Regions from separate parts of the Pseudomonas sp. MM227 genome, predicted to be linked through region 2. Evidence: predicted binding sites of a transcription regulator. Region 2 holds the regulator's gene; each other region holds the start of a gene.

Region 1 (4,125 bases), 1.4 Mb from region 2:
GCATGAAACCCTTGGCATACACGGGAATGTCGAGCTCGGTCAGCGGCAGCTTGTCACGCACGCAACCATCGATGACCAGCCCGGCAAGGCCAACGGCCTGCGCCGCCCCCGCCATCAGATCACCGATGTACGCACGCCCGGGATAACCCTTGCCAGCGACTACCAGAACATAGCCAGGCTGCCCTTGGTACACCGCCACGTGGATCGGAAAGTTGTCGCCATCTTCGGTGTCCACGGTGTAGGCGGTGCCGAGCATGACCTTGCGGTCGTCCAGCGGCATCAGATCGGCGTCCATGGCGCCGTTGCGGGCAATGCCGAGCTTGGCCATGCCATCGCACAGCTGTGCGGGGCTGAGCTTGCGGAATCGGTCGAGCAGGTCCTGGGGAATCAGCTCGGGCAGGGGCAGGTAGTGTTCGGTATTCATGGCGTCTTCCTCAGGAATGTTTGACCAGCTGGCGAATGGCGTCGCGGTAACCGAGATCGCTGCCATCGGCGCCCAGCAGGGTTTGCCAGTCGGTGGCGGCGAGCTTTTCCAGCTGCTGGTGGCTGGCCCTGGACATGATGGCGTCGACCCCGGCGTCTTCGAGGGTGGTGACCACGTCGTCCATCTCGGCGCTGCGCCGTTTGGCGTGGATCAGCGTGCGCGCAGTGAAGGTATTGGCCAGTTGCTCGACGGTCTTGCCGTTGAGCGATTCGCCGAGGGAATCGACCAGCGTGTCGAGCACTCCGAACTTCTCCCCTGCCTGGAAGGCTTCGAGCAGCAGTTGCGGCAGGCCTTTCATCACCACGCTTTTCAGCATCTTGATCGCCGACGCGGCGCCGGCCTCGGCGTCCAGCACGGTCAGTTGCATGCCATAGGGAGTGAACGCGTCGGCGAACGCACGTGCACCCTCGCCGGCCAGCAGCATGGGTACGCGATGGTTGTTGCCAGGCACCGTGCCCATCACTGCAGCGTCGCAGAAGGTCACGCCGGGGGCCTTGGGCAGCGCGGCGATGGCTTGCTTGACGGTGGGCGCGGCCGAGTTCATGTCGACATAGGTCTGCCCGGCCACCAGCAGCGGCAACACGCGCTCGGCCACGGCCAGTGCGCTGCTGGCACTGGTCAGGCAGGCCACGAAACGGGCGCCCTGGCAGGCGCTTTCCAGCGAATCGAAGAGTGTGACGCGAGTGTGCTCGGCGCGCTGGCGGATCGTCGCGCCGCGCTGGGGGTCATCTGCCTGGGCATCGAAGGCGCCAATCTGCAGATCGCCCTGAGTGCGCAAGCCGGTGGCAAGGTGGTAGGCCGCTTCGCCAAACCCGATGAAAAGCAGTTCCATCAGCGTGTTCCTTGTTCGTATTGTTATTGATGGGGCTGGAGCAAGGCCTGTGCCAATTTCTGAGGAGAGCCCTTTTACACAGTGCAATCAATGACTTGCAGAAACAAAGCGCGAACACTATTTAGCCATCGGATTGCAAATTCATTGCATTTCATTGCAAAACCTTTCATCAGCCTTTAGCGTGCAATGACTACGCTCCAACAACTGCCCATCCACCAGGAGCGATTCCATGCTCGGCAAACTGGCCGTCATCTCTCCTTCCACGACCCTCACCGCGGTGATGAATCAGGTGCTGGAGAAACGTGGACTGCGCGTGGCCGTGATGGAAGCCGCGCAGCATCAGGCGGTACTGATGGCGCAACGGGCGATCGACGAAGGTGCCAGCGTCCTGATCAGCCGTGGCAAGACCGCCAGCGTGCTGCGCGAGCACTTTCAGGTACCGATCGTGGAGGTGCGCCACACGTTCTTCGACTGCATCAATGCCTACCACAAAGCCTTGGTGGTGTCGGACCGCATCGCCTTCCTGGCCACCTCCGACGGCTATGCCGCGATCCTTGCGAAGGCAAGCCCGTTCATGCCAGCGGTGACCATCTGCCCGATCGACCCGTTCGGCAGCGCGCAAAGCACCGAGGCGCAACTCGACCGCCTGCAGGCGCAGGGTATCGAGGTGGCTATCGGCGGCCTGTCCCTGGAGCAGGCCGTCAAAGCTCGCGGCCTGCACTACATCATGTCCGACGCCGATGCCGACGCCGCCTTCGATGCCATCGACGAAGCCCTGCACCTGTTGCGCATCGAGCAGGAACGACTGCACAAGCGTCTTGAGCTGCAGGGCCGCTACGAAATGATCCGGTCGATCCTCGACTGTGTCTCCGAAGGCATCTTCAGCATCGACAGCCACGGCGTGATCACCAACATGAACAGCGTCGCCACCCACTACCTGGGCAGCGTGCGTTGTGGCGACAATGTGGCCGGCCTGCTGGCGCAGGACTACTTCGGCCGCGTGCTGGGCAAGGCCGAAGCGGTGCGCGGTGCCTTGATCAACCTGGGGCGCCTGTCACTGACCCTGAGCATCGCGCCCATCACCTTGGGCGACCAGGTGATCGGCGCCGTCGCGACCCTGCAGAAGCAGACCGAAATCAAGGCCATCGAGCAGAAGATGCGCCGTCAGCTAGCGCGCCAGCACGTCGCCGAGAATACCTTCGCGTCGATCATCGGCAGCAGCCCGGCACTGGCCAAGGCCAAGCGCCTGGCGCAGACCTTCGCCGCAGTGGACAGCACGGTGATGATCGAAGGCGAAACCGGCACCGGCAAGGAGTTGTTCGCCCAGGGTATCCACAACGCCTCGAAGCGACGCCATGGCCCGTTCGTGGCGATCAACTGCGCGGCGTTCGCCCCCGGCGTGCTGGAGAGCGAACTGTTCGGCTACGTGAAGGGGGCGTTCACCGGTGCCTTGGCCGAGGGCAAGGCCGGCGTGTTCGAGTTGGCCCACACCGGGACGATCTTTCTCGACGAGATCAGCGAAACCTCGGCGGAAATCCAGCTCAAGCTGCTGCGCACGCTGCAGGAGCGCAAGGTGGTGCGTATCGGCGACGACAAGGTCACGCCCGTGGACATTCGCATCATTACGGCCAGCAACAAGCGCTTGCCGCAGTTGGTGGCACAGGGGCTGTTCCGCGAGGATTTCTTCTACCGCATCTGCGTACTCAAGCTGCAGCTGCCTGCCCTGCGCGAACGGCGCCAGGACATTCCCGAACTGGTAGCCCATTTGCTGGCCAGCTTCGGCATGCCAGCCGCCGTTCCTGGAGCAGCCCTGCTGGCGCGCCTTAGCGAGCATGAGTGGCCAGGCAACATTCGTCAGCTGGGCAACATCGTCGAGCGCCTGGCGGTGATGGGCCAGGGCCGCGAAATGACCGGAGCGTGGGTGGAAGAAGCGCTGGAAGACCTGCCCTCGCCCGCCCAGTCCCTGCCTCAAGCGCCGCCAATGCTGAACCGCAGCGAACGGCAGGTCCTGCTCGAGGCGTTGCACAGCGTGCGGGGCAACCGCGAACAGGCCGCCCGCTTGTTGCAGATCAGTACCACCACGCTGTGGCGGCGGATGAAGAAGTACCAGGACCTGGACCCGGATGCATTCGCGGTGACCCGTCTGTGCGGGTCCCAGGATGCATCTGCCTAGCGCCAGGTTGCGGCGGTGGAATAGCTCAGGAGTAGGCTTGGGAAACCTGCCCAACCGGCTGTTTGTGGCGCAGCGTCTGCTGTCGCGCCAGCTGCGCCTGGACCGTGGCGACCGCCTCGAGCACGCGGTGCGTCCAGCTCTGGTCATCCGGGCGCACCACGACCACGCGAAAACCATGCTCGTGGCCTTCGCTCTGCACACCCTCGGAGTCGTCGACGTGCAGATCGATGTCGAAGGCCGGCGGAAACTTCGACGGCGAGAGGCTCATGCCATGGCTGGCCAGGGCGCGGCTATGGACTTCGCTGTTGACCACGCCGTCCACGCGGATACCGTGCAGCAACAGCCAGCGCTTGATATAGGCCGGTGTGCGCCCGGAAGAGGTATACACCCAGATGCTGCAGCCCTGACGACGCAGTTCCCGCGTCAGCGAGCGGGTACCGATGCGCAGCGGCTCGCCCAGCCAGCGGTGCACGAAGCCCGGCAGCCAGCTCTGTTCGGCTTCGCTGTGATGGGGCAGGCAGGCCAGGGTGTCGTCGATGTCGAACGAGATACGCACGCGCGGACGGTTGAACGGATTCATCGGATTGAGACCTGTGATCGCTTGCCACATCGGATTGGGCGACGTTTGGGTTGAAG
Region 2 (4,125 bases):
CCACTTGGTACAAGGCTTGATTGCTGGGCGCCGAACGCAGTTTCTCACGCACTTCCTTGCGATCGAGCATGCTGGCGATCTGGCGGAGCAACTCCAGGTGGGCATCGGTGGCCGCTTCGGGTACCAGAAGCACGAACAGCAGATCCACGGGAGCGCCGTCGATGGCGTCGTAGTCGATCGGGGCGCTCAGGTGGATAAGGGCGCTGACGGGTGTATCGCAGCCCTTCAGGCGACAATGCGGGATGGCAATGCCGTTGCCGAATCCGGTCGAGCCCAGTTTTTCACGGGCAACGAGCGCTTCGAATACCGTTTGGGTATCCAGCGTGGGCACTTCGCGACCGATCAACTCGGCGATGTTTTCGAGTGCTTTCTTCTTGCTGCCGCCCGGCACGTTCACGCATGAACGGCCGGGGGTCAGGATGGTTTCTAGTCGGATCATGAGTGGGGAGTGTCAGCGAGCAGTCGCGCCTTGCAGCAGACTTTGCTGTTTTTCCTTATGCTTTTTGAGTTGGCGATCCAGCTTGTCGGTAAGCAGGTCGATGGCCGCGTACATGTCGTCATGTTCGGCGTTGGCAACCACCTCACCACCGGGTATGCGCAGGGTGGCTTCGATTTTCTGTTTGAGCTTCTCGACCTCCATGATCACCTGAACGTTGGTGATCTTGTCGAAATGACGTTCGAGCCGCTCGAGTTTTTCCCCGATGTAGGTTCGCAGGGGTTCGGTCACATCCAGTTGGTGTCCACTGATGTTGACTTGCATACCGCTTCTCCTTATTGCCATTGCATAAAGAAGCAGGCTTGGGTGCCTGCCACTGGAACGCTGTGGCACATCGCAGGGCTACATCAACCGCTTGCGTTCGCTGGACGGCGCAATCCCGAGGGATTCGCGATACTTGGCGACCGTTCGGCGGGCTACCTGGATGCCTTGTGCCTCCAGTAAACCAGCGATCTTGCTGTCACTCAACGGCTTTTTCTGATTTTCGGCCGCGACCAGTTTCTTGATGATCGCGCGGATCGCCGTGGAGGAGCATTCGCCACCTTCCGAGGTACTGACATGGCTCGAAAAAAAGTATTTCAGCTCGTATATGCCACGGGGTGTATGCATGTATTTCTGCGTGGTCACCCGTGAAATGGTCGATTCGTGCATGCCCACCGCCTCGGCGATGTCGTGCAGCACCAGAGGCTTCATGGCCTCGTCGCCATAGTCGAGGAAGCCGCGCTGGTGCTCGACGATCTGCGTCGCCACCTTCATCAGGGTCTCGTTACGGCTCTGCAGGCTCTTGATGAACCAGCGCGCTTCCTGCAGCTGGTTGCGCATGAAGGTGTTGTCGGCGCTGGTATCGGCGCGCCGCACGAAACCGGCGTACTGCGGATTGACTCGCAGGCGTGGCACGGACTCCTGATTGAGCTCGACCAGCCAGCGGTCGCTGTCCTTGCGCACGATGACATCGGGCACGACGTATTCCGGCTCGCTGGATTCGATCTGCGAGCCGGGTCGCGGATTGAGGCTCTGCACCAGCTCGATGACCTGGCGCAGCTCGTCTTCCTTGAGCTTCATGCGGCGCATCAGCTGGCTGTAGTCGCGCGAGCCGAGCATGTCGATGAAGTCGCTGACCAGGCGCTGGGCTTCGGCCAGCCAACGGGTCTTGGGCGGCAGCTGGCGCAGCTGCAGCATCAGGCATTCGCTCAGGTTGCGGGCGCCAATGCCAGCGGGCTCGAACTGCTGGATGCGGTGCAGCACCGCTTCGATCTCATCCAGCTCGATGTCCAGTTCAGGATCGAAAGACTCGCAGATTTCCTGCAGCGTCTCGTCCAGGTAACCCTGGTTGTTGATGCAGTCGATGATGGTCACGGCGATCAGCCGATCGGTGTCGGACATGGGCGCCAGGTTCAGCTGCCACAACAGATGCGTCTGCAGGCTTTCGCCGACCGATGTGCGCGTGGTGAAGTCCCACTCGTCGTCATCGTTGCTCGGCAGGCTGCTGGCGCTGGTCTGGTAGATGTCTTCCCAGGCGGTGTCCACAGGCAGTTCGCTGGGGATGCGCTCGTTCCAGTCGCCTTCCTCGAGGTTGTCGACCGTAGGCGCGGATTCCTGGAAGCTCGGCTCCTGGATTTCCTGGGGCGGTGTCTGCTCGACCTTGTCGGCCAGCGGGTCGCTGTTGTCGAAGTCGTCGCCTTCTTCCTGGCGTTCGAGCATGGGATTGGATTCCAGCGCTTCCTGAATCTCCTGTTGGAGGTCCAGGGTCGATAGCTGGAGAAGGCGGATGGCCTGTTGCAACTGCGGTGTCATCGTCAGTTGCTGGCCCATACGTAGGACGAGCGATGGTTTCATGGCAGGAACTTAACACCTTGGTCGCCGGCGCGAAGCGCCTTCTACTACGGGTACCGAAGCACCCGGCTTATGTCGTAAGCAAATTATATGCCTGAAACCTGAGTGTTTGCCTAGGGCGCCATGAAAATTAATGCCCGTGGGAGGGCGCTGGCGCCCTCGGGCCTTACAAGCGGAACTCGTGGCCCAGGTAGACTTCGCGCACCAGATCGTTGGCCAGAATGGTCTGGGCATCGCCTTCGGCAATCAGCTGGCCGTCGTTGACGATGTAGGCCGTTTCGCAGATATCCAGGGTCTCGCGGACGTTGTGGTCGGTGATCAATACGCCGATGCCCTTGGTCTTGAGGTGGTGGATAATCTGCTTGATGTCGCCGACCGAAATCGGATCGACACCGGCGAAGGGTTCGTCGAGCAGGATGAACTTGGGTGCGGTGGCCAGGGCGCGGGCGATCTCTACGCGGCGACGTTCACCCCCCGAAAGACTCATGCCCAGGTTGTCGCGGATGTGCGTGATGTGGAATTCCTGCAGCAGGCCTTCGAGCTCTGCCAGCCGAGCCGTGGCATCGAGTTCCTTGCGGGTTTCCAGAATGGCCATGATGTTGTCGGCCACCGACAGCTTGCGGAAGATCGAGGCCTCCTGCGGCAGGTAACCGATGCCGGAGCGGGCGCGGCCATGCATCGGCTGGTGACTGACGTCCAGGTCGTCGATGAGCACACGGCCCTGATCGGCCTGCACCAGGCCGACGATCATGTAGAAACAGGTGGTCTTGCCGGCCCCGTTGGGGCCCAGCAGGCCGACGATCTGCCCGCTTTCGATGGACAGGCTGACGTCGCGTACGACTTGCCGGCTCTTGTAGCTCTTGGCCAGGTGCTGCGCTTTCAGAACTGCCATTACTGGGCCTTCTGCGGTGCGTCGGATTTCTTCTTCGGCTGGATCACCATGTCGATGCGCGGACGAGGCGTGGTGACCTTGCTGCCCGTGGCACGGCCGGCGTTGACCACCTGGCGCACGGTGTCGTAGACGATCTTCTCGCCTTCGGACGTGTTGCCGTCGTTGATGACCTTGGCCTTGTCGATCAGCACGATGCGGTTCTGCGCCGCGAAGTACTGGATGGTCATGCCGTAGGCCTGCACGATGGGCTTGTCGGCGGCGGGTTTCTGCTCGTAGTAGGCCAGGTTGCCGACAGCAGTGAACACGTCCACGTCGCCCGTGGCATTGCGGGTGATGGTCACGGTATTGCCGGTGATCTTCATCGACCCTTGGGTAATGATCACATTGCCCTTGTAGGTCGCCACACCCTGTTTGTCGTCGAGCTGGGCATCGTCGGACTGGATATGAATGGGCTGATCGCGGTCAGTGGGCAGTGCCCAGGCGCTCGCGCTTCCCAGTGCTGCGCTCAGGCTGAGCAAAAAGGGGAGGGTTTTAACGAGCCTCATACTGTCCTCTTACGTTGGACAGCAAGTTGATCTTGCTGTCATTCAGATACGCTTTCATGCCCTTGGCCGTCGACACGCCACCGGCGCCGTCGATTCTAACGTCTTGGTCGGTCTGCGCATATTGCTTCTGTGGGAAAACGGTCATGCGCGAGCTGGTGATCAGCGTAGCGCGGCTTTTCTGATCGGTACGCGCGATGCGCACCGAATCGATCAGCTCGACTTCGCTGCCATCGGGATTGACTTCGCCGCGATCGCTGGTCACGTGCCATGGATAGACGGTTCCGCGGTACAGCTGCATGTCGGGCTTGGTCAGCAAAGTGACCTGCGACGTCTTCACGTGCTCGACCTTGTCGGCGGTC
Region 3 (4,125 bases), 1.1 Mb from region 2:
CCAGCTCGCCCAGGCATTCCACGTTATCCAGGGTAAGGGCCGGAATCTGCCCGCTGCCCGCCAGGATACCCAGCGCAATGGCCAGGTCGAACCGGCCGCCGTCCTTCGGCAGATCCGCCGGCGCCAGGTTCAGGGTGATCCGCCGCGCCGGAAACTCCAGCCCCGAATTGAGAATCGCGCTGCGCACGCGATCCTTGCTCTCCTTGACCGAGGCCTCCGGCAGCCCCACCAAAGTCAGCGCCGGCAGCCCATTGGCCAGATGCGCCTCGACCGTGACCGCAGGCGCACCCACGCCCACCTGGGCTCGGCTGTGAACGATAGCGAGAGACATGCGTGCTCCATGCGTTGAAAGAGGAACCGCTTCCTGCGGTGGTGGTGCGAGGGTAGTGGATGGGGAAGGGGGCGCCAGTGGAGAAATGATTCACGGTGCTACGGATGGCAGCAGCACGCAGGTCATGGTTTCCAGAGATTGCTTTTCAGCAACAAACCCGCCACCAAGGCGAGTGTGTGAGATGGATGACACGTTGTTGCGACCCTACACCACCCCGCCGCGATCCCCCATGAACGCCTCCAGCCGCGACCGCAACCACCGCTCCGCCGGATCCGTATCGGTGATGCTCAACCACACCATCGACAAATCCAGCGTCGGCGCATCGAACGGCAGCGGTTCGTCGAACAGGTTGCCGTGAGCGGCCATCGCGGTGGCGGCGTAGTCGGGCAGGCCGGCGAGCATGTCGGTGCCGGCGAGCAGGGCGGGCAGCGAGCTGAATTGGGGCACCGACAGCACCACTTGGCGGGTGCGGCCGATTTCCTGCAGCCACTCATCGGCGATACCGCTGGTGTGCGCAGTCGGCGACACCAGTACGTGGGGGCGGGCGCAGTATTCGTCCAGGGTCAGTGGGGTAGCCGACTTGTCGGCGCGCAGCACGCGCGGGCGCATGCGGCGCAGTAGTTTACGCTTGGCATTGGCCGGCAGGCCGCGGGTCTGGCTGATGCCTACGGTGATGTCGCCGGAGGCGAGCAGGTCGGGAATGCGCCAGTAATCCACGTGCTGCACCACGATCACCACTTTCGGCGCCTCGGTGCGCAGTGCGCGCAGCACTTGCGGCAGCAGGCCGAACTCGACGTCGTCGGACAGGCCGATGCGGAAGGTCATGGTACTTACGGCCGGATCGAAATCATGGGTCAGGCTCAGCGCCACCGACATCGCGTCCAGCGCGGGGGAGAGGTGCCGAATGATTTCCTCGGCGCGCGCGGTGGGTTCCATGCGATGGCCGATGCGGATGAACAGCGGGTCGTTGAACAGGGCGCGCAGTCGGTTCAGCGCTGAACTGACCGTAGGCTGGCCGAGGAACAGCTTTTCCGCGACGCGGGTGACGTTGCGCTCGAGCATGAGGGCTTCGAACACCACCATCAGGTTGATATCGGCCTTGCGCAGCTCGTTGCGGTTCATCGAAGCACGTCCCTGCTGTTCAATGGCAATGCCGAGCGTGGCACAAAGCGGTGCAGCCGATCGGCAACCGAGCTGCGTCTCAGATATTACTCGGCCTTGGGTGCTGCCTTGGCTTCCATCTCGGCGACTTTGGCTTCCAGGCTCTCCAAGCGCGCGCGGGTACGCGCCAGCACGACCATCTGGCTGTCGAATTCCTCGCGGCTGACCAGGTCGAGCTTGCTGAAGCCGGACTGCAGCAATGCCTTGAACTGACCTTCGAGCTCCGCGCGCGGCTGTGCGGTGTCACCGCTGAACAAGCGCGAGGCGTGGTCGCTCAGGGTGTCGAGGAACGCTTTGGGCGGGAGCATGGGAAATTTCCTGAGACAAAGTGATGCGCAGTGTATCACGCAGCCATGCGCTGAAAAGCCGAGCCGCAGCGCACGGTTTTCGCGCACAGGTGTGCCCAGCGCTGCACCCTTGTTGTGCGCTTGCCCGCGCTGCCTGCTCAAACCGCTGCACAAAAGCCGCGCAGGGTGGCCAAATCTCGCGGTTTGCGCGACATGGCAAGCTTTCTGCTTAGAGCCAAGAGACCCATGCACTGATGGACTCGTCGTGACGAGAACGGTGCGCAGCTTCAAGGGAAGTGTTTCGTCAGCAGTTGTTTATCGGTTGTCGGTCCGGGCTGCGGGGTCGACGACGCGTTACAAAGCCAGGCACTGCGCTTAGACTTGATCCGGGTTTGTTTTCCTGGGGCAAGTCCACCAATTCGGGAGAGAGTTTCATGAAGCTAGTCACTGCCATCATCAAGCCATTCAAGCTGGACGACGTGCGCGAGTCGTTGTCGGAAATCGGCGTGCAAGGCATCACCGTTACCGAAGTCAAGGGTTTCGGTCGGCAGAAAGGCCATACCGAGCTGTATCGCGGCGCGGAGTACGTGGTCGACTTCCTGCCCAAGGTCAAGATCGACGTCGCTATCGATGACAAGGATCTGGATCGCGTCATCGAAGCCATCACCAAGGCCGCCAACACCGGCAAGATCGGCGACGGCAAGATTTTCGTGGTCAATCTGGAACAGGCGATTCGCATTCGTACCGGCGAAACCGATACCGACGCAATCTAAAAAAAAGCCGACACAACCCAACGCCCCAGGAGTAAACAATATGACTCTGCGTCAATTCGCAGGGCTAGGAGCCCTGTTGTCCCTCGCAATGCCAGGCCTTGCCCTGGCGGACGAGGCGGCAGCCCCCGTTCTCAACTCCGGCGATACCGCCTGGATGCTGACCGCGACCGCCCTCGTGCTGTTCATGACCATTCCTGGCCTGGCGTTGTTCTACGGCGGCATGGTGCGCTCCAAGAACGTGCTCTCGGTGATGATGCAGTGTTTCGCCATTACTGGCCTGATCAGCATCCTGTGGATGGTCTACGGCTATAGCCTGGCCTTCGACACCACCGGCATGGAGCAGGGCGTCGTCAACTTCAATTCCTTCGTCGGCGGGCTGTCCAAGGCTTTCCTCAGCGGCGTGACGCCGAGCAGCGTCACCGGCCCGGCGGCACTGTTCCCTGAGGCAGTGTTCATCACCTTCCAGATGACCTTCGCCATCATCACACCGGCGCTGATCGTCGGCGCCTTCGCCGAGCGCATGAAGTTCTCCGCGATGCTGATCTTCATGGCCATCTGGTTCACCCTGGTCTATGCACCCATCGCGCACATGGTCTGGTCCGGCAACGGCGGCCTGATGTGGGACTGGGGCGTGCTGGACTTCGCGGGCGGCACCGTGGTGCATATCAACGCCGGTGTTGCCGGTCTGGTTGCGTGCATCGTGCTGGGCAAGCGCAAGGGCTACCCGACCACCCCGATGGCGCCGCACAACCTGGGCTACACCCTGATCGGCGCGGCCATGCTGTGGATCGGCTGGTTCGGCTTCAACGCCGGTTCGGCTGCAGCGGCGAACGGCACTGCCGGCATGGCAATGCTGGTCACCCAGATCGCCACCGCCGCTGCGGCGCTGGGCTGGATGTTCGCCGAGTGGCTGACCCACGGTAAGCCAAGCGCACTGGGCATCGCTTCGGGCGTGGTTGCTGGCCTGGTGGCCATCACCCCGGCGGCTGGTACTGTCGGTCCGATGGGTGCACTGGCAATCGGCCTGGTGGCCGGTGTCATCTGCTTCCTCTGCGCTACTACGCTCAAGCGCAAGATGGGCTACGACGACTCCCTGGACGCCTTCGGTGTACACGGCATCGGCGGCATCGTCGGCGCGATTCTGACCGGCGTGTTCGCAGCGCCCGCGCTGGGTGGTTTCGGCACCGTCGAAGACATCGGCGCGCAGGTCTGGATCCAGCTCAAGGGCGTCGGCTTCACCGTGGTCTACACCGGTATCGTGACCTACGTCATCCTCAAGGTGCTGGATGCGGTGATGGGTCTGCGAGTCAACGAGGAAGAAGAGGCGGTGGGCCTTGACCTCGCGCAGCACAACGAGCGCGGCTACAACTTGTAACCGTTCGGAAAAAAATGCCCGGCTTGCCGGGCATTTTTTTGCCTGCGATTTGTCATCTGCTTCAGGTCCGGCGGGTTTGCCGCCGGGGCTGTCGGCTGCCGTAGCGATCGCGCGCGGCGGCTCAGTGCAAAACAGTCGCGAACAGGCTCTTTGCTTTTTCCCAGAGCGCGCTAGAATGCGCCCCGAACGGACGAGAAC

The links. The regulator sigma-54, encoded in region 2, starts transcription at its own class of promoters, with help from an activator protein. The targets are predictions, from matches to a motif close to ANTGGCATNNANNTTGCTNT.
Region 1: a site for sigma-54 is predicted at 1,448-1,467, ahead of ONG87_RS10805 (sigma 54-interacting transcriptional regulator). Genes of this name have one in related genera too.
Region 3: a site for sigma-54 is predicted at 1,992-2,011, ahead of glnK (P-II family nitrogen regulator). Genes of this name have one in related genera too.

What each region holds. Positions count from the first base shown of each region.
Region 1 is NZ_OX352319.1:2,395,418-2,399,542, forward strand. Features, by position in the region: gene ONG87_RS10795 (RraA family protein) at 1-424, opposite strand, end outside; gene ONG87_RS10800 (DUF1932 domain-containing protein) at 435-1,316, opposite strand; gene ONG87_RS10805 (sigma 54-interacting transcriptional regulator) at 1,546-3,489, shown strand; gene ONG87_RS10810 (hypothetical protein) at 3,515-4,069, opposite strand.
Region 2 is NZ_OX352319.1:947,929-952,053, forward strand. Features, by position in the region: gene ptsN (PTS IIA-like nitrogen regulatory protein PtsN) at 1-439, opposite strand, end outside; gene raiA (ribosome-associated translation inhibitor RaiA) at 452-760, opposite strand; gene ONG87_RS04230 (RNA polymerase factor sigma-54) at 839-2,332, opposite strand; gene lptB (LPS export ABC transporter ATP-binding protein) at 2,496-3,221, opposite strand; gene lptA (lipopolysaccharide transport periplasmic protein LptA) at 3,221-3,766, opposite strand; gene lptC (LPS export ABC transporter periplasmic protein LptC) at 3,753-4,125, opposite strand, start outside.
Region 3 is NZ_OX352319.1:4,471,986-4,476,110, reverse strand. Features, by position in the region: partial or broken gene ONG87_RS20420 (magnesium chelatase domain-containing protein) at 1-331, opposite strand, end outside; gene ONG87_RS20415 (LysR family transcriptional regulator) at 536-1,453, opposite strand; gene ONG87_RS20410 (accessory factor UbiK family protein) at 1,540-1,800, opposite strand; gene glnK (P-II family nitrogen regulator) at 2,214-2,552, shown strand; gene ONG87_RS20400 (ammonium transporter) at 2,593-3,927, shown strand.